2 regions of the Neobacillus sp. K501 genome follow, and region 1 is predicted to be linked to the other one. Evidence: predicted binding sites of a transcription regulator. Region 1 holds the regulator's gene; the other holds the start of a gene.
What was found. Region 1 encodes Rex, which represses fermentation and respiration genes when NADH is low (regulators of the CRP and FNR family bind a similar motif). Its sites were predicted from a motif close to TTGTGAAATATTTCACAA; they were not measured.
Positions count from the first base shown of each region.

Region 2: a site for Rex is predicted at 6,451-6,468, ahead of ACWM35_RS15110 (anaerobic C4-dicarboxylate transporter family protein). Genes of this name have one in related genera too.

Region 1 covers NZ_JBSLYA010000017.1:696-10,115, forward strand. Annotated here, with positions in the region: gene tsaE (tRNA (adenosine(37)-N6)-threonylcarbamoyltransferase complex ATPase subunit type 1 TsaE) at 2-475, shown strand; gene tsaB (tRNA (adenosine(37)-N6)-threonylcarbamoyltransferase complex dimerization subunit type 1 TsaB) at 456-1,163, shown strand; gene rimI (ribosomal protein S18-alanine N-acetyltransferase) at 1,176-1,625, shown strand; gene tsaD (tRNA (adenosine(37)-N6)-threonylcarbamoyltransferase complex transferase subunit TsaD) at 1,622-2,647, shown strand; gene ACWM35_RS23795 (ABC-F family ATP-binding cassette domain-containing protein) at 3,190-5,106, opposite strand; gene moaC (cyclic pyranopterin monophosphate synthase MoaC) at 5,285-5,782, shown strand; gene ACWM35_RS23805 (redox-sensing transcriptional repressor Rex) at 5,804-6,457, shown strand; gene ACWM35_RS23810 (YhbD family protein) at 6,616-7,239, shown strand; gene ACWM35_RS23815 (cytoplasmic protein) at 7,252-7,968, shown strand; gene ACWM35_RS23820 (cytoplasmic protein) at 7,981-8,688, shown strand; gene ACWM35_RS23825 (MDR family MFS transporter) at 8,699-9,420, shown strand, end outside.
Region 2 covers NZ_JBSLYA010000006.1:150,181-159,600, forward strand. Annotated here, with positions in the region: gene ACWM35_RS15085 (DUF418 domain-containing protein) at 1-154, opposite strand, end outside; gene sdhB (succinate dehydrogenase iron-sulfur subunit) at 323-1,075, opposite strand; gene sdhA (succinate dehydrogenase flavoprotein subunit) at 1,078-2,841, opposite strand; gene ACWM35_RS15100 (succinate dehydrogenase cytochrome b558 subunit) at 2,866-3,480, opposite strand; gene aspA (aspartate ammonia-lyase) at 3,556-5,010, opposite strand; gene ACWM35_RS15110 (anaerobic C4-dicarboxylate transporter family protein) at 5,046-6,359, opposite strand; gene ACWM35_RS15115 (ATP-binding protein) at 6,721-7,983, shown strand; gene ACWM35_RS15120 (response regulator) at 7,989-8,918, shown strand; gene aroD (type I 3-dehydroquinate dehydratase) at 8,972-9,420, opposite strand, start outside.

The DNA of each region.
Region 1 (9,420 bases):
GATGAATCAATTTGAATTAAATACAACCGATCCAAATGAAACCTCCGAGTTTGCTGCGCGGCTAGCTAGGTTTTTACAGCCTGGAGATGTTCTTGCATTAGAAGGAGATTTAGGTGCAGGTAAAACTACTTTTACCAAAGGGCTGGCAAAGGGATTGGATATTAAGAAAATAGTAAATAGTCCTACTTTTACGATCATAAAAGAATATAGGGGCAGATTGCCTTTGTACCATATGGATGTATATCGTGTTGCCGATGCTTTTGAAGATTTAGGCTTTGATGAGTACTTTGAAGGTGATGGAGTCACGGTGGTGGAATGGGCTCATTTAATCGAAGAGCAGCTCCCAGCGGAAATGCTGACGATTTATTTGTATCATGAAGAACATGATAAGCGAAGAATGGTCCTTGTTCCAAAGGGAAAAAGATATGAGCAATTATGTAAGGAGATTTTTTCAAATGACGATATTAGCCATTGATACCTCCAATTATGCATTAGGGGTAGCGCTTGTAGAAGAGAACCAGGTTCTTGGTGAATATATAACAAACCTAAAAAAGAACCATTCAGTAAGAATCATGCCGGCAATCCAGACGTTAATGAAGGATTGTGAAAGGGTGCCAGCAGATTTAACAAAGATTGTTGTGGCAAAAGGACCAGGGTCTTATACTGGTGTAAGAATTGGTGTGACAATAGCAAAAACCTTGGCTTGGTCATTAAAGCTGCCGCTCGTGGGTGTTTCCAGTCTTGAAATCTTAGCTTCAGGAACAGGCCGTTACTTTGATGGCTATGTTTCACCGCTATTTGATGCAAGAAGAGGACAAGTCTACACTGGTTTATATCACTATGAAAGTGGTGCATTCAAAACGGTTAAGGAAGACAGGCTGTTCATGTTGGTCGATTGGGCTGCTGAATTAAAGGAGACGGCTAAGCCGATTCTCTTTGTCGGCAATGATTTGCCACTCCATCAAGAGAATATAGAAGAAATATTAGGTTCTCAGGCTGTTTTTGCAGCAATTACAGAATATAATCCCCGCCCCTCAGAGCTTGCCTTTCTAGGTAAGAATAAACCAGAGGAAGACATTCATTCGTTTGTTCCTAATTATATTCGCCTAGCAGAAGCCGAGGCGAAGTGGTTGGAGGCAAAGGGGAAAATTTTAAATGGATAGGATTCGAGAGATATGGTAGATTCTTTTGTTTTTCGTTATATGAAGGAAGAGGATATCGATCAGATTCTTGAGGTTGAACATGCTTCATTTACGACACCATGGAGTCGTGATGCTTTCTATAACGAAATTTTCAATAATAAATTTGCAGTTTATTTGGTATTAGAAGAAAATGAAAAAATTATTGGCTATTGCGGGGCTTGGATTGTCATTGATGAGGCGCATGTAACGAATGTTGCCGTTCTGCCTGAATATAGAGGTAAGAAGCTAGGGGAAGCCCTGCTGCGAAAAATGATGACAGTAGCAGTCGATTTGGGGGCTAGGAGCATGACGCTTGAAGTCCGTGTGACAAACCATGTCGCACAATCGCTTTATCGCAAATTAGGTTTCCAAAATGGCGGCATTCGGAAAAATTATTATTCTGATAATCAGGAAGATGCGCTAGTGATGTGGGTGAATTTATGAAAAAAGATCAATGGATATTAGGAATTGAAACGAGCTGTGATGAGACGGCTGTGGCCATCATAAAAAATGGACGGGAAATAGCGGCGAATGTCGTAGCATCCCAAATTGAAAGTCATAAGCGCTTTGGGGGAGTTGTTCCAGAGATCGCATCTCGGCACCATGTTGAACAAATTACGCTTGTAATCGAAGAGGCATTAAATCAAGCGAGTCTAACGTTTGCTGATTTAGATGCGATTGCCGTAACGGAAGGTCCTGGTTTAGTAGGAGCGCTGTTAATCGGTGTGAATGCTGCGAAAGCATTGGCATTTGCGCATAATCTTCCTCTTGTCCCTGTCCATCATATTGCGGGTCATATTTATGCGAATAGATTGGTGACAGAAATGAAATTTCCCCTGTTATCCTTGGTGGTTTCTGGTGGACACACTGAGCTTGTCTATATGAAGGAACAAGGCCACTTTGAGGTCATTGGAGAGACGAGAGATGACGCCGCTGGTGAAGCCTATGACAAGGTAGCAAGGACATTAAATCTGCCGTATCCTGGTGGTCCGCATATTGATCGCTTAGCGGCTGAGGGCAGTGCAACTCTTAATTTGCCTAGAGCATGGCTGGAGGAAGGCTCCTATGATTTTAGTTTTAGCGGCTTAAAATCAGCGGTTATTAACACTGTCCACAATGCAGAGCAGCGAGGCGAAACAATCGCACCTGAAGATCTTGCAGCAAGCTTCCAAGAAAGTGTGATCGAAGTATTAGTGAAGAAAACAGAGAGAGCAACGGCAGAGTATGGTGTAAAACAGGTTTTACTCGCTGGTGGAGTTGCCGCGAATAAGGGGCTGAGGGCCGCGTTGGAGCAGGCTTTTTCAGAAAAGGATGGAATTGAGTTAGTGATTCCGCCGTTATCGTTATGTACAGATAACGCGGCAATGATTGCAGCAGCTGGCAGTATCATGTTTGAAAAAGGCATTCGTGCGGAACTTTCATTAAATGCCAACCCTGGTTTGGATATTGAATTGTATAATGTATAGTCCTTCTTTAATAGAAGGGCTTTTTTGACTCTATGTGCCCGCACTGAGTTAGAAAAAATGGTTGATAATGCCCGAGTCGGTGATGGATCGGTAAGAAAGGTAATTATAAAGGGTTGATAATGCCCGAGCCGGTGATGGATCGGTGAGAATGGTAATTATAAAGGGTTGATAATGCCCAAGCTGGTGATGATCAGTGTGAAGGGTAATTATAAAAAATGAGATTTGGTCACGTAAAACATAGTATATAAAGTTTTTCCGACATTTTTATGTGGATAACTTTTTTCTGAGAATTGTGCATAGCATGAATAATGTGGATAACCAATGTTATTTCTGTTGATAATGTGGATAAGTGAGCGGTTTTTTGTGGACAATGTGGAAAAGTGTGAATTAGCCTGAAAAAATCAGATTTAATATGTGAATAACCTTGTGGAAAAGCGAAAATCAAGCTCGATTTGTAGCGAATTCCGGTAAATTTTGTCGAAAAACATACGAAATCCAGGAAAAAGAGCTTGGAATAAATTCTCCAAGCCCTGCACTTCTATCTATTCAGCTAATTCAGCCCAGTCCTCCATTAACTGTTCCAGTTCAGCTTTTGCCTTTTCATTTTTTAAATTAATTTCTAAAACCTTTTCGTGATCTTGGAAAATCTCTGGCTCACAAAGCTGTTCCTCATAACCTTGGATCTGTTCCTCTAACTCTTCAATCCGCAACTCTATTTCTTCTAATTTCCGTTTGCGCTGCCGTTCAAGCTTTTTACTTTCCTTATCCTGTTGATAACTATTTTTCTCAGGAGATTCTGCATTAGCTTTCTTGCTTACCGTAGCAGCCTCTAATGCTAGAAGTTCTTCCTGCTCAAGTGTTTTTTCAACATAATAATCGTAGTCTCCAAGGAACTCCGTGCTGCCGTTACCGCTTAATTCTACAACCTTTGTCGCAATCCGATTAATGAAGTAACGGTCATGAGAGACGAATAAAATCGTTCCAGGATAATCGATCAGCGCATTTTCGAGTACTTCCTTGCTATCAAGGTCCAGATGGTTAGTAGGCTCGTCCAAAATCAAGACATTGGCTTTCTCCAACATCAGCTTCGCGAGTGCAAGTCGGGCTTTTTCACCACCGCTTAAGGTAGAAACGATTTTTAACACATCGTCACCAGAGAAGAGGAAATTTCCTAATACAGTCCGGATTTCCTTTTCGTTTTTTAAAGGATACTCATCCCAAAGTTCGTTCAATACACGCTTATTGGAGGTCAACTCCGCCTGCTCCTGATCGTAGTAACCAATATTGAGGTTGGTGCCATATAAGACATTGCCACTTAAGGCCGGGAGCTTTTTGATAATCGTTTTTAATAATGTCGACTTGCCAATGCCATTCGGACCTACTAAAGCAATACTATCGCCTCTGTAGACACGGAAGGAAATATCATCTGAAATTTTCTCGCCATCATAGCCAATCGCAAGGGAGTCAACGGTCAGAACATCATTTCCGCTTTGCTTTTCGATTTCAAATGAGAACGTTGCCGATTTTTCGTCACCTAACGGGCGATCCATAAGTTCCATTTTGTCGAGTTTTTTACGGCGGCTTTGAGCCCTTTTGGTTGTGGAGGCTCGTGCAAGGTTTCGCTGGATGAAGTCTTGAAGGGCTGCGACTTCCTGCTGCTGCCGCTCAAAAAGCTTCATATCCCGCTCATAATTGGCTGCCTTTTGATCCAGATAAGAGCTGTAGTTGCCGATGAATTTCTGAATTTGCTTACGAGAAACCTCATATACCTGTGTAACGACTTTATCTAAAAAGTAACGGTCATGGGATACGATCAAGATGGCTCCATCATAACCTTGTAAGTATTGCTCAAGCCAGGAAAGAGTATCAATATCTAGATGGTTCGTCGGCTCATCGAGGATTAAAATATCCGGCTTGGTTAACAGTAATTTCCCTAACGCCAGACGTGTTTTCTGACCACCACTTAGACTTGAAATCATCACCGAACTATCAGGGAAATTTAAACCATGTAAGATCGAGCGGATATCGGCCTCGTATTGATAGCCGCCTTGATCTTTAAACTGGATCTGAAGCTGGTCGTATTCCTTTAAGATCTTTTCATAGCTGCCACTGTCCTCGAAAGCGGAAGGGTCTGACATTCGTTCTTCGAGCTTTCTTAGTGATTTTTCCATGGACCTAAGGGATTCGAACACCGTCAACATTTCGTCCCAAATAGACAAATTCGATTCTAGGCCCGTATTCTGTGCTAAATAACCGATCGTGACTTCCTTCGGTTTAATAATTTCTCCGCCATCATGGGACAGGTGTCCGGCGATAATTTTTAATAGCGTTGACTTGCCCGCCCCGTTCCTTCCAACAAGGGCTACACGGTCACGGGTTTGTAATTCAAGTTTTATATTCGATAAAATAAGGTCAGCACCATAATATTTCTGTAATTGATTAACTTGTAATAATATCATTGAAATTCACCTCTATTACTTAAAATTAGTGTACCTTATTCCTACAGTTGCGGCAATAAAGGTCTATATGGTCATAGGTTTCTCCTGAAAAAACAGATAATTTATCGTAATTCGTTCAAAGTTTCACAGACAAATGGATAAAAATAGTGTATCATCTTTTTATTGGAGGATTAATTGTATGGCAGAGTTTACGCATTTTAACGAAGAAGGAAGAGCAAAGATGGTTGATGTTAGTGATAAACCAGAGACAGCACGGACGGCGCTTGCTCATTCCAGCATTGTTGTTAGTAAAGAAATCTATGAAAAAATCACAAATAATGAAATGAAAAAAGGCGATGTTCTTGCTGTCGCGCAGGTTGCCGCGGTATTGGCAGCGAAAAAAACATGGGATATCATTCCGATGTGCCATCCGATTCCGTTGACGGGTGTCAATGTAACCTTTGCTTGGGAACAGGAACAGACGGAAGCGTATCGCCTAAATATTCAAGCAGCAGTAAAAACAAAAGGGAATACAGGTGTTGAAATGGAAGCGCTAACAGCGGCATCTGCCTGTGCGTTAACCATTTATGATATGTGTAAAGCAGTAGATAAGGGTATGGTGATTGGATCAACTTATCTAGTGGAAAAAACCGGAGGGAAAAACGGAGATTTCCTAAGAACCGAACCGGTTAAATAAAGAACAAAGGGTGTGGAGATTATGAGTAACGATACGATGAAAATACCACAAGCGACAGCAAAGCGACTTCCCTTATATTATCGATTTCTAAAGAATCTTCATTCTTCCGGCAAACAAAGGGTTTCCTCGGCGGAATTAAGTGAGGCCGTGAAAGTGGATTCTGCAACCATTCGCCGGGACTTTTCCTATTTTGGTGCCTTAGGGAAAAAGGGTTACGGCTACAATGTGAATTATCTTCTTACATTTTTCAGAAAAACATTAGATCAGGATGAATTAACAAAAGTGGCGTTGATTGGGGTGGGTAACCTCGGAACCGCTTTTCTTAATTACAATTTTTTGAAAAATAATAATACAAAAATTGCCTGTGCCTTTGATGTGGACACAGAAAAAATGGGTACGACGATCGGCGATGTCCCAGTCTACCATATGGATGACTTGGATGAATATTTGGCGAAAGAGGAAATTCCGGTGGCGATTCTGACGGTACCTGCACCGGTCGCGCAAATGATAACTGACCGGCTGGTAAAAGCAAATGTGAAAGGAATCTTGAATTTTACTCCAGCGAGATTAAATGTCCCGTCATCGATTCGTGTCCATCACATTGATCTAGCGGTAGAACTGCAATCTCTCGTCTACTTCTTAAAGCACTATCCAACGGCTGAGGAAGTGGAATAAAGTGAAACTTCAATCAGTGGGGGTTTTACTGCCCGTTAATGCGGGATAAATAACGATGACTTTAGGCTCTTCTCTAAAAGGGAAGAGTTTTTTCATTTCCACAACTTTACAACGTAACAGTGTTATGTTACATTGTTGTTAGAAGGGAGTTTTACAAAATGAGCGAGGAGTTAATTTCGAAAAAGGATTTATTAGAAGCGGCCGGAATTTCGTACGGACAGTTATACCGTTGGAAACGTAAAGACCTTATTCCTGAAGAATGGTTTGTACGGAAATCAACGTTTACGGGTCAGGAAACCTTCTTTCCAAAAGCAAAAATTTTAGAAAGAATAGAAAAAATCCAAACAATGAAAGAGAATTTGTCCTTAGATGAACTTGCAGATATGTTTTCACCCAATTTGTCAAATTTAACATTAGAGTCAAGCGAAATCATAAAACGTAACATTGTTTCTCAAGTTGTAATGGATTTATATTTAGATCTCGAAAAAAGCGGACCACGTTTTAATTTATCAAGGATGCTGGAGATTTATGTATTAGAAAAGCTGCTTCAATCAGGCGAAATTAGTTTGGATGAAGGGAAGATGCTGCTGCAAGTATTAATCCCCAACAGGCAGGAGATTAAGCAGAAACATTGTGAAGTGGTGATTACGAGAAAGCTTGGGGTATCTTCTTGTCTATTGTTAATCAATCCAGAGGGGTTCCGATGTGAACCTGGTACCAAAACGGTTGCACACCTCTCGTTGATGGCATGTATGGAGGAAATAAAAGCGAAATTACTATAAAGGAGCAGAAATATGGATTCGAAAATCAGGAGAGATTTGGTGATCAATGGTTTTGGGTCTTCCAACGGCGGAGAGTTCGATCGAGTGAAATTAAATGGAAAAGGGACCGTTAATAACGATATAGTATGTACGGAATTTGATTGCAACGGTTCTGGGGTTGTCAATGGGAATGTATTTGCACAAGCAGGCAAAATTAACGGAAACGGGAAAATTAACGGGAATTTTGAGGGTGAGTCCCTAAAGGTTGATGGAACAGCTAAAATCGCGAATAGCCTCTATGTTAAGAAACTAAAAGTAGCCGGAAAAGCAACTGTGGGCGGGAAAATTAAAAGTGATGAAATAGGTATCCATGGCCGGTTAACCGTAGAAGGAGATTGCGAAGCAGAAACGTTTAAGGCGGAATCACAATTTACAATCAGTGGTCTTTTGAATGCGGAAAAAATCGACATAAAACTTTTTGGGGATTGTAAAGCGAAAGAAATCGGTGGTCATACGATTGTGATTAAACAAAAAGCTTCGCTATTGGGACTATTTAAATCGATCCTGCCAACCCAGTTAGAGACGGAATTGATTGAAGGCGATCGAATTGAAATTGAAAACACCAAGGCGGAAATAGTCCGAGGAAACCATGTTTTGATCGGTGCTAATTGTACGATTGATGTCGTGGAATACTCTGGGGAGTTTTCGATCGATAAAACGGCAATCGTGAAAGAAATCAGAGAAGTGTAAGGGGGGAAAGGAATGAGTAAAGGTCAAAATCTTACGATCAATGGATCTGGGGATTATCCTGGTGGGCATTATGACAAAATCACTATCAGGGGAGACGGAAATATAATAACCGATGTGGACTGTGATGTCCTTAAGGTATATGGCACTTGTGAAGCACTAGAAAATGTTAAAACGGGGTCCGTAAAAGTGTTTGGCGAAGCAGAAGTCAAAGGGAATATGACTGCAAATGATATGTTGATCATGGGCAATATGATGATCGGCGGCACGTCAGAATTAAAGAAAATAAAGATTCTTGGCACGCTCGACAGCGGTGAGGACTTATCAGGGGATGAGGCTGATATTAAGGGTAGCCTCTCGGTTAAGGGAGATGTGGAATATGAGAACTTTGTTCTAAATGGCGGTATGGAGGTAAAAGGTCTGCTTAACGCCGATAAGATAAAAATTGTCCTCCGCTTTGGTGAAAGTATCGCAGAGGAAATCGGTGGCGGGAAAATCACCATAAAAAGAAAATCTGCCTTTCTCCCATTTGGGGATCATGATGCTTCCCTTTTTGTAAAAGTAATTGAGGGTGATGAGATTTTTTTGGAAAATACGAAAGCAGCAGTTGTCAGAGGCAACAATGTCAAGATAGGGTATGGCTGCCATATCGATTTAGTTGAATATACCAAGGATTTTACGCAAGAAGGATCAGCCATTGTAAAAATATCGAATAAAAGATGAGGAGAATGGGATGGTTACGAAGGAGAGTAAATTAGGTTTGGTGGTTGCTGCCCTGTTACTAGGAATACTGATGGCCTCAATGGATAACACGATTGTTGTAACGGCGATGGGGACGATTGTCGGGGATCTTGGCGGCCTCGAAAGCTTTGTCTGGGTTGTTTCCGCTTATATGGTAGCGGAGATGGCTGGAATGCCGATTTTTGGGAAGTTATCTGATATGTACGGACGGAAAAGGTTCTTTATTTTTGGATTAATCTTGTTCATGGTTGGGTCAGCATTATGTGGAACTGCAGAAAATATCACGCAGTTAAGTATATATCGAGCGATACAAGGTGTTGGCGGCGGGGCGCTCGTACCCATTGCTTTTACGATTATGTTTGACTTATTTCCACCTGAAAAACGAGGTAAAATGGGTGGAATGTTTGGAGCGGTTTTTGGATTGTCGAGTATTTTTGGGCCATTACTTGGAGCGTTTATTACCGATCATATCAGCTGGCACTGGATATTTTATATTAACATGCCGCTGGGAATTATTTCGCTCATTTTCATTGTCATTGCCTATAAAGAATCACCGATTCACAAAAAGCAGTCCATCGATTGGTGGGGAGCGGTTACGTTAGTCGGGGCTGTTGTCTGTCTGATGTTTGCACTTGAGCTGGGCGGTCAGAAATATGACTGGGATTCTGGCATTATTATGAGCTTATTCGCGGGATTTGCTTTGCTTTTTATTAT
Region 2 (9,420 bases), on a different contig from region 1:
AGAGAAATCTTTGATAAGAAGCATCCACCGATCCTGGAGCAGGCAGCCCAACAGCTAACAATGGAATAATATTCACTAAAATAATCCCAAGCAACGCAAAACCCCGTAAATAATCAAGAACCTCAATCCGTCTATTTCCCTCAATCGGAATCATCCAATCCCCCCTCCACCCAATCTTACCAAAAAAGAGCTGTCAGGATTACAATTCCCAACAGCTCCAACAATTAAAATTAAATTCACTTTTTAATCAAAACTTTGCTTAGTGTCCATCTGGGGTGGACACTGTCCACGAACGGTGACAGGCACCTAAACCTCTAAAACCTCACCCAAAGAAGTTCTTAAATGACTGCAGGGTTACTTGTCGGTTTAGGGCGGCGATCGATGTGGTGAGTGGGATGCCTTTCGGGCATACTTCGACGCAGTTTTGTGAGTTGCCGCAGGAGGTGATTCCTCCTTCGCCCATTAATGCCGCAAGTCGTTCTTCTTTATTCATTTCTCCAGTTGGATGAGCATTGAATAAGCGAACCTGTGATAATGGTGCTGGTCCGATAAAATCAGATTTATCATTGACGTTTGGACATGCCTCAAGGCAGCAGCCACAGGTCATACATTTTGATAATTCATACGCCCACTGCCTAGTTTTCTCAGGCATTCTTGGTCCCGGTCCTAAATCATATGTTCCATCAATCGGAATCCAGGCTTTGACCTTTTTCAAAGCATCAAACATCCGTGAACGGTCAACGGTTAAATCCCGCATAACCGGGAAGGTTGCCAATGGTTCAATCCGAATTGGCTGCTCCAACTGGTCAATCAAAGAAGAACAGGCTTGACGTGGCTTTCCATTGATCACCATGGAGCAGGCACCACAAACTTCTTCCAAGCAAACTGATTCCCAGATAACCGGGGTCGATGGTTCACCTTTTGTATTAATCGGATTCTTTTGAATTTCCATTAAAGCTGAAATGATGTTCATATTTGAGCGATAAGGAACCATAAATTCTTCCGTATAGGGAGCAGACTGCGAATCTGTTTGTCTAGTAATAATTAAATGAATTTTCTTCCCTGTATCCGACATGATTATTTGGCTCCTTTCTTCGCTTTTGTATAATCACGCTTACGCGGCTTGATTAAGGAAATATCTACTTCCTCGTAATATAACTCAGGAAGATTTGCTGCTGGATTATATCTTGCCATCGTTGTTTTTAACCAATCCTCGTCATTACGATCAGCGAATTCCGGCTTATAATGAGCCCCGCGGCTTTCGTTACGGTTAAAAGCTCCAAGGGTAATCACATGTGCGAGATTAATCATTCCTTCCAGCTGGCGGACAAACGAAGCACTGGAATTGCTCCATTTTGCCGTATCCTCAATATTAATCCGCTTATAGCGCTCAGAAAATTCCTGAAGCTTTTCGTACGTGTATTTTAACTTTTTGTTTTCACGGACAACGGTAACATTTGCCGTCATTAACTCGCCTAGCTCCTTATGCAGCTTATAGGCATTCTCCGTTCCATTCATAGTTAAAATCGAATCGTATTTTCCAAGGTCTTCACTAACTTGTCTATCAAAAACGGAACTTGAAATCTGATCAGTCGACTTTTCCATTCCCTTCAGATACTCAAGTGCTTTCGGTCCTGCAACCATTCCGCCGTATACCGCTGACAATAGCGAGTTTGCTCCGAGGCGGTTGGCACCATGCTGCGAATAATCACATTCACCTGCAGCAAATAATCCAGGAATATTTGTTTTTTGATCATAATCGACCCATAAGCCACCCATCGAATAGTGGACACCAGGGAAAATTTTCATCGGTACCTTGCGTGGGTCATCACCCATGAATTTTTCATAGATTTCCATAATCCCGCCAAGCTTGATATCGAGCTGCTTTGCATCAATATGAGAGAGATCAAGGTAAACTTTATTTTCACCATCAATCCCCAGCTTCTGATTCACACAGACATCAAAGATCTCGCGGGTTGCAATATCACGCGGAACAAGGTTGCCATAGGCAGGATATTTTTCCTCTAAAAAGTACCATGGTTTCCCATCTTTATAGGTCCAAACCCGGCCGCCTTCACCACGAGCTGATTCACTCATCAGGCGGTTTTTATCATCGCCTGGGATTGCCGTTGGGTGGATTTGAATGAACTCACCGTTCGCATACAGGGCACCTTGCTGATAAAGTCTTGCCGCCGCATAGCCTGTATTGATAGTTGAATTTGTTGACTTTCCAAAAATCATTCCTAGTCCGCCGCTTGCCATAATTACAGCATCAGCCGAAAAAGCTTTTATTTCCATTGAGCGTAAATTCTGTGCGGTAATTCCGCGGCATACGCCTTCATCATCAAGGATCGCTGATACAAATTCCCAGCCTTCATATTTTGTTACTAAACCTTGAACTTCAAAGCTTCGCACCTGTTCATCTAATGCATAGAGGAGCTGCTGACCGGTTGTTGCCCCGGCAAATGCAGTCCGATGGTGCTGTGTTCCCCCAAAGCGGCGGAAATCTAGCAAACCTTCAGGTGTACGGTTAAACATAACCCCCATCCGGTCAAACATATGGATGATTTTCGGTGCTGCCTCACACATCGCTTTTACTGCTGGCTGGTTGGCTAAGAAGTCACCACCGTAAACAGAATCATCAAAATGCTCCCAAGGAGAATCATTCTCCCCTTTTGTATTCACCGCTCCATTAATGCCGCCTTGGGCACAAACAGAGTGCGAGCGTTTAACAGGAACTACGGAGAACAAATCGACTTTCGTTCCTTCTTCTGCTATTTTAATAGCGGCCATCAACCCTGCCAAACCGCCGCCGACAATCACAATATTACCTTTGCTCATTTGTCTGTCCTCCCTATCTAGCCTCTAAGCAAATGCCAGGATTGCGCGAATACCAATGTAGGCTAATCCGATAAACAATCCGTACGAAATGTATTGAGTTACTTTCTGCGACTTTGGTGAGACGGTAATTCCCCATGTAATCAGGAAGGTCCAAATACCGTTTACAAAGTGATAAATACAAGAGAGAATTCCAATAATATAGAGTGATAGCGAAATGCCGTTATCGACGATATTTGCCATCAAGTTGTAATCTGCATGAACATCCTTAAACTCTACTTGTACCTTCGTTTCCCATACATGCCAGATAATGAAAACGAGCGCGATAACACCCGTCATTCTTTGTAAAAAGAACTTCCAATTTCGGAAAAACCCATACCTTTTCACATTGTTCTTCGCTTGGCGAGCAATAAAGACTCCGTAAACCGCATGAAATAATAACGGGATAAAAATAACAAATAGCTCTAAAAAATATTTAAACGGCAAATTCACCATAAAACCAGCCGCTTTGTTGTAGGAATCGACTCCCCATGTCGCGGTATAGTTAACGAATAAATGAACAGTCATAAACACGCCGACAGGAATGATTCCCGACAAGGAATGCAGCTTCCGGAGAAAATGCTGATGATTTCCACGCTCCATAATGTAAAACCTCCTAATGATGCATTGTAAAAAACAGAGCGCCAAGCCCTGAAGCTAGGCGCCCCAATCCATTTACTATACTAATGCTAATTCTTTCTCAAGACGTTTTTTCATAAGTAATTCTTTCCCTGCTATCCCAGGGTTGGTCATTTCAAATGGATGTAAAATGGTATCTAACTCACCTTCAGTTAGCACGCCTCTTTCAAGGACAATTTCCCTAACAGGTCGGTTTGAAACAATTGCTTCTCTTGCAATGCTTGCTGCAGTTTCATAGCCAACGTGTGGATTAATCGCCGTGATCACTCCGACACTATTATTCACATAAGCTTCCATTCTTTCTTGATTTGCGGTAATTCCGCTTAAACAATGCTCGCGGAACACGGTAAAGACATTCTTCATAATCTTGATAGATTGTAATAGATTGAAAACGATGACCGGCTCCATGACATTCAATTCAAATTGACCGGCTTCTGATGCCATACTGATCGTTAAATCATTACCGACCACCTGGAAAGCACTTTGATTCAAGACCTCAGCCATGACTGGATTTACCTTCCCTGGCATAATTGAAGATCCTGGTTGACGGGCTGGAAGATTGATTTCTCCTAATCCACAGCGCGGACCAGAGGTCATCATCCGTAAGTCATTTGCAATTTTTGACATATTCAGCATGCAAATTTTTAGTGCCGCTGAAACTTCTATATACGCATCGGTATTCTGCGTTCCATCCACTAAATCCTCGGAGCCTTTGATTGGATAACCCGTTAACTCAGCTAAATACGCAACCGTTTTTTCAATATATTCAGGTTCAGCATTCAAGCCTGTTCCAACTGCTGTTGCTCCCATATTGACTTCGTAAAGATTTTCGCGGGTAGCCTTGATGCGCTTAATGTCTCTTCTTAAAACACGAGCATATGCTTCGAATTCCTGACTAAGCAGAATTGGCACAGCATCCTGTAAATGGGTTCTTCCCATTTTGATAATGCCATCAAACTCATTTGCCTTTTTCATAAATTCGTGATGCAGGTCTTCCATGACCTTAATTAATTGTTCCAATGTCATTAACGTGGACAAATGGATGGCTGTTGGAAAAGCGTCATTTGTTGATTGTGCCATATTGACATGGGTGTTAGGGCTGATTACTTTATAATTACCTTTTTGCTCCCCAATCATCTCAAGGGCACGGTTCGCAAGGACTTCATTTGTGTTCATGTTGATTGAAGTCCCTGCTCCCCCTTGAATCGGATCAACGATAAACTGGTTATGCAGCTTTCCCTCTAGAACTTCGTCAGCAGCTGCCATAATGGCACGGGACACATTCTTATCTAATTGACCGATTTCTGCATTGGCAAATGCTGATGCTTTTTTAACCATTGCCATCGCCTTTATTAATGCTTCATCAATTCGATATCCTGTGATTGGAAAGTTTTCGACTGCACGCATCGTTTGTACACCGTAATACGCGTCAATCGGAACCTGTTTTTCGCCAAGGAAGTCTTTTTCAATACGGAAATCTTCTGAACAACTCATTCTCGTCATCTCCAAATTCATTTTTGTTTAAAAAATTACAGAATAATAGTACTTAGTAAAATACCAATTGCTACGGCACCGACTGTTGCGATTAATCCTGGCACCATGAAGCTGTGATTTAATATATATTTACCAATTTTAGTGGTTCCGGTGCGGTCAAAGTTAATGGCTGCTACTACGGTTGGATAGTTCGGAATGAAGAAATATCCGTTCACCGCTGGGAACATGGCAATAAGTAAAGCTGGGTTGATTCCAAGTGTTACACCAAGAGGCATTAATGTACGAACAGTTGCTGCCTGGCTATAAAGCAGGATGGATAAGGCGAATAAGGCAACTGCAAATAACCAAGGTGCTGCTGTAACTAAATCAGAAATGGATCCAGAGATTAATGCCATGTTTCCTTGGAAGAACGTATCTCCCATCCATGCGATACCAAAGATGGCTACAACAGCGGCAGCTCCTGCCTTGAAAACACTGCCAGAGACAATCTCTTCGACATTTGGCTTACAGAAAATAATGATTAACGCTGCGATGGTCAGCATGACAATTTCAATCGATGCCGGCATCGTCATTCGTGTAAATACGCCTTCAACTTCCCAACCAGGACGTAATTCTTCAAATGAACCTAATAGAACAACAAGAACAGCAGCTAATAAGAAAAAGATAACGGAAAGCTTTGAACCCTTTGTTGCAACATATTCCTTTTTATCTTTTCTAATTGGAGCTAATCCTGCTTCCAAACGCTTTAAGTATTCAGGGTCATTATTAAGCTCTTTACCCATTTTGCTAGATACAAATGCTGCAATCATACAAGCAATAAAAGTAGACGGAATACAGATCATAAGAATATCTAGTAAACTAATCTTGAAATCTGTTAATAAGGCAAGTAAGGCAACGGTTGCGGCTGAAATTGGGCTGGCTGTAATCGCCTGTTGGGAGGCAATAACAGCAATTGACATCGGTCTTTCTGGTCTGATGCCAGATTCACGAGATACTTCCGCAATAACTGGTAAAACGGAATAAGCTACGTGGCCAGTTCCTGCACAAAATGTGAATACATACGTAACAATCGGTGCAATAAATGTAATCCACTTTGGATTTTTCCTTAACGCTTTTTCAGCAAGATAGACAAGATACTCCATCCCGCCAGATGCCTGCAGGGCTCCTGCTGCGGTTACAACAGCTAAGATCATCAGCATGACATCGATTGGTGCCGATGTTGGCGGCAGTTTGAAAACGAAAACGAGAATCGCTAAACCGACTCCACCCATTACTCCAAGGCCTACCCCGCCTAAACGAGCACCAATGAAAATACATGCTAGAATAATTAAAAATTGAATCCAGAACATGATTGATTACCTCCAAACGGTAATAAAAATAATTTTATGAAACCTTAAGCCTTCAAAACTTAGATTTCTTCACCCGCCTTCAAGAAATTTCTTGTGAACATTTTCACAAATCCTCCGGTGTTTTGTGACGTGCACTTCATTTTCCTGTCCTATAAAAAATATAAAATGGCCAAATCGAACCGGATCTAACAATCTCTTATCTGCTTCTCCTGTTCACATAGAGCATATCTTCTAGACTACTAAAAACTACAAAAACCAACACAACTGTTATGAAACTTAATAAATTTGTCATTTTTACTGAATAACATGATTACTCTTATGCTATACGATGATAGTGACAGTTATTATAGGAAGTGATTCTGTGCGAGAGAAACTGATTGCCTACTTATTTATGATATTCGCTGTACCAATTGCTGGAGAGTTAAAGTTTTACCCGATAGACGGAGACCTACGAGTCAGTTTAGGTACTCCATTATTTTTCTTTATCTTATTATGGTCACGAAAAATCCACCCAATTATGGCCGGATTACTAGCTGGAATGGCTGTCGTTAGCTTTAGAATTTTTATTCAGAGTTTTCAAGCAGAACCCTTTCAGCTTATTGATTCTTTCTCGTTGAACTTTCCTGTTTTCTTCTATTATTTAGTTTACGCATCGCTATTTTTATTTTTTAAAATTAACACCCTTCATGAAAGTCCATTTTTCATCGGTTTACTAGGAGTCGTGATTGAGATCATTGCCAGTATGGTAGAAATTACGGTTAGAACCTTTTATTCTCATATGCCGATTACCTTTACCACTTTTCTGGTGATTGGGGGGATTGCTGTTTTCCGAAGCTTCTTTGTTCTTGGTTTTTTCAATATACTCATTCTCCGTGAAACAAAGATTGCTGAAGACCAACAGCGGAAAAGAAATGAGGAGATCTTGCTATTAATCTCAAATTTATATGTTGAAATGATTCAAGTGAGGAAATCGGCAAAGAATGCCGAAGAGTTAACCAGCGCCTGCTATGGCTTATATCGGGATTTGAAGGCACTGCAAAATAATCAAGAGGCACAAACGGCCCTCAAAATAGCCGGGCAAATGCACGAAATAAAAAAGGATCATCAGCGTATATATGCCGGTCTATCCAAGTTAATGGTCAAGGAAAACTGGAATGATTATATGAACATCGAAGAAATTATCTCGGTTATTATCTCAGCGAATAAATGCTACGGGGAAATGCTGGGCAAATCCATTGAATATAAGGCCAATATTTCAGGGGAACATTCTCAATACCGTTCTTTTATTCTCTTTTCCCTCATTAATAACCTAGTCGCCAATTCAGTTGAAGCAATCCATGAGCAGGGGAGAATTTTCCTAAATGTTCGAAAGCTGGATAAGGTATTTGAAATAACTGTGAGTGATACTGGGGCGGGGATCTCTGATAAGAATAAACCCTTTATTTTTGAACCTGGTTTTACAACCAAATTTGATGATACAGGTATCGCTTCCAACGGTATTGGCTTATCTCATATTAAGAACGTGATTGAAAATATCGGTGGAGAAATTAACCTGGTGGATACACCAGCAAACACCACCTTTGGAATTATGCTGCCGGTGGCAAGCTTAACAGAAAGAGGCTGATAGCTTTGAAATACTTTATAGTTGATGATTCGGCTACAATTAGAGCGATGCTTTCGAATATTATTGAAGAAGAAGGGCTGGGAACAGTAGCTGGTGAGGCAGAAGATGGTTCAGAGGTTTATGCTGATATTCTTGCTAAGCAAAACATCGATATTCTGATAATTGATTTATTAATGCCAAACCGTGATGGCATTGAAACCGTTCGGGAAATTGCTCCCTTTTTCCAAGGGAAAATCATTATGGTTTCACAAGTTGAAACCAAAGATATGATTGGTGAAGCTTACCAACTTGGAGTTGATCACTATATCACGAAACCAATCAACCGCCTTGAGGTTGTGAATATCTTGAAAAAAGTTTCGGACCATCTCAGGCTGGAGAAGTCCCTGAATGATATTCAAAAGTCATTAAGTTTCTTAAGAGATCACACCCAAAAGCCTGAATCGAAAAAGCCGCTTGGAAAAAAGCAGAATCCCATTGTGACTTCGGGAAAGAATATCCTTTTAGAACTTGGCTTAATCGGTGAAAGCGGCAACAAGGATTTGCTCGATATATTAGCTGTTTTAGAAAAATTAGAAGAAAACGGAGTTCGCGAAACCCCGTCATTAAAGGATTTATATGAATTGGCAATCATAAAACGTCTCGGTCCCACTGCTTCAGCAACTGAGATAAAAAAGGAAATAAAAGCCTGTGAGCAAAGAATTCGCCGTGCCATCCATCAAGCACTCGAACACATCGCCTCACTTGGACTAACTGACTACACCAATCCAAAATTCGAAAACTACGCATCCAGTTTCTTCGACTACAGCCAAGTCCGAATGAAAATGCTAGAACTAGAAGGAAAAAAAGGGCACGAAGAAAACTGCAACACCCGTATCAACATCAAGAAATTCATCCAAGCGCTGTATATGGAGGCTAGGGAACACCACCCTCGGTGACAGGCACCACTAAAAACCAAAGACCTGTCCAATGTGGCAGGCCTCTGTGCTTTTTATAAATTAGAATGGATGAGTGATAGTATTTTTCTTAGTTCATTGACTGGTACCTGACCAGGAGCAGATGCTTTTTTGGCGGCTGCAAATGTAAGGCACGAACCAAATACCTCACCAGCGATTCGGCTGATTACTCCCTTTCCAGCCATTGACATCGTAATGATTGGTCTGTCCGCATACTGCTCGTTCATCTCATTGGTTGCATCCAACAACGTTAGTACGTCTGCAACATTCCTTGGCATAACGGCGATCTTTGGCAGATCCGCACCCAGGTCCTGCGCTTTTCGTAAGCGTGAGATGATTTCAGCTTTTTCGGGCGTCCTGTCAAAATCATGATTCGAAATGATGGTGTACACATTATTCCTATGTGCCGCAGAAATTAGTGATTTGACCTCTGCCTCTTCGTTAAATAACTCCACATCCATGATATCCACATGGCCTGTTTCAG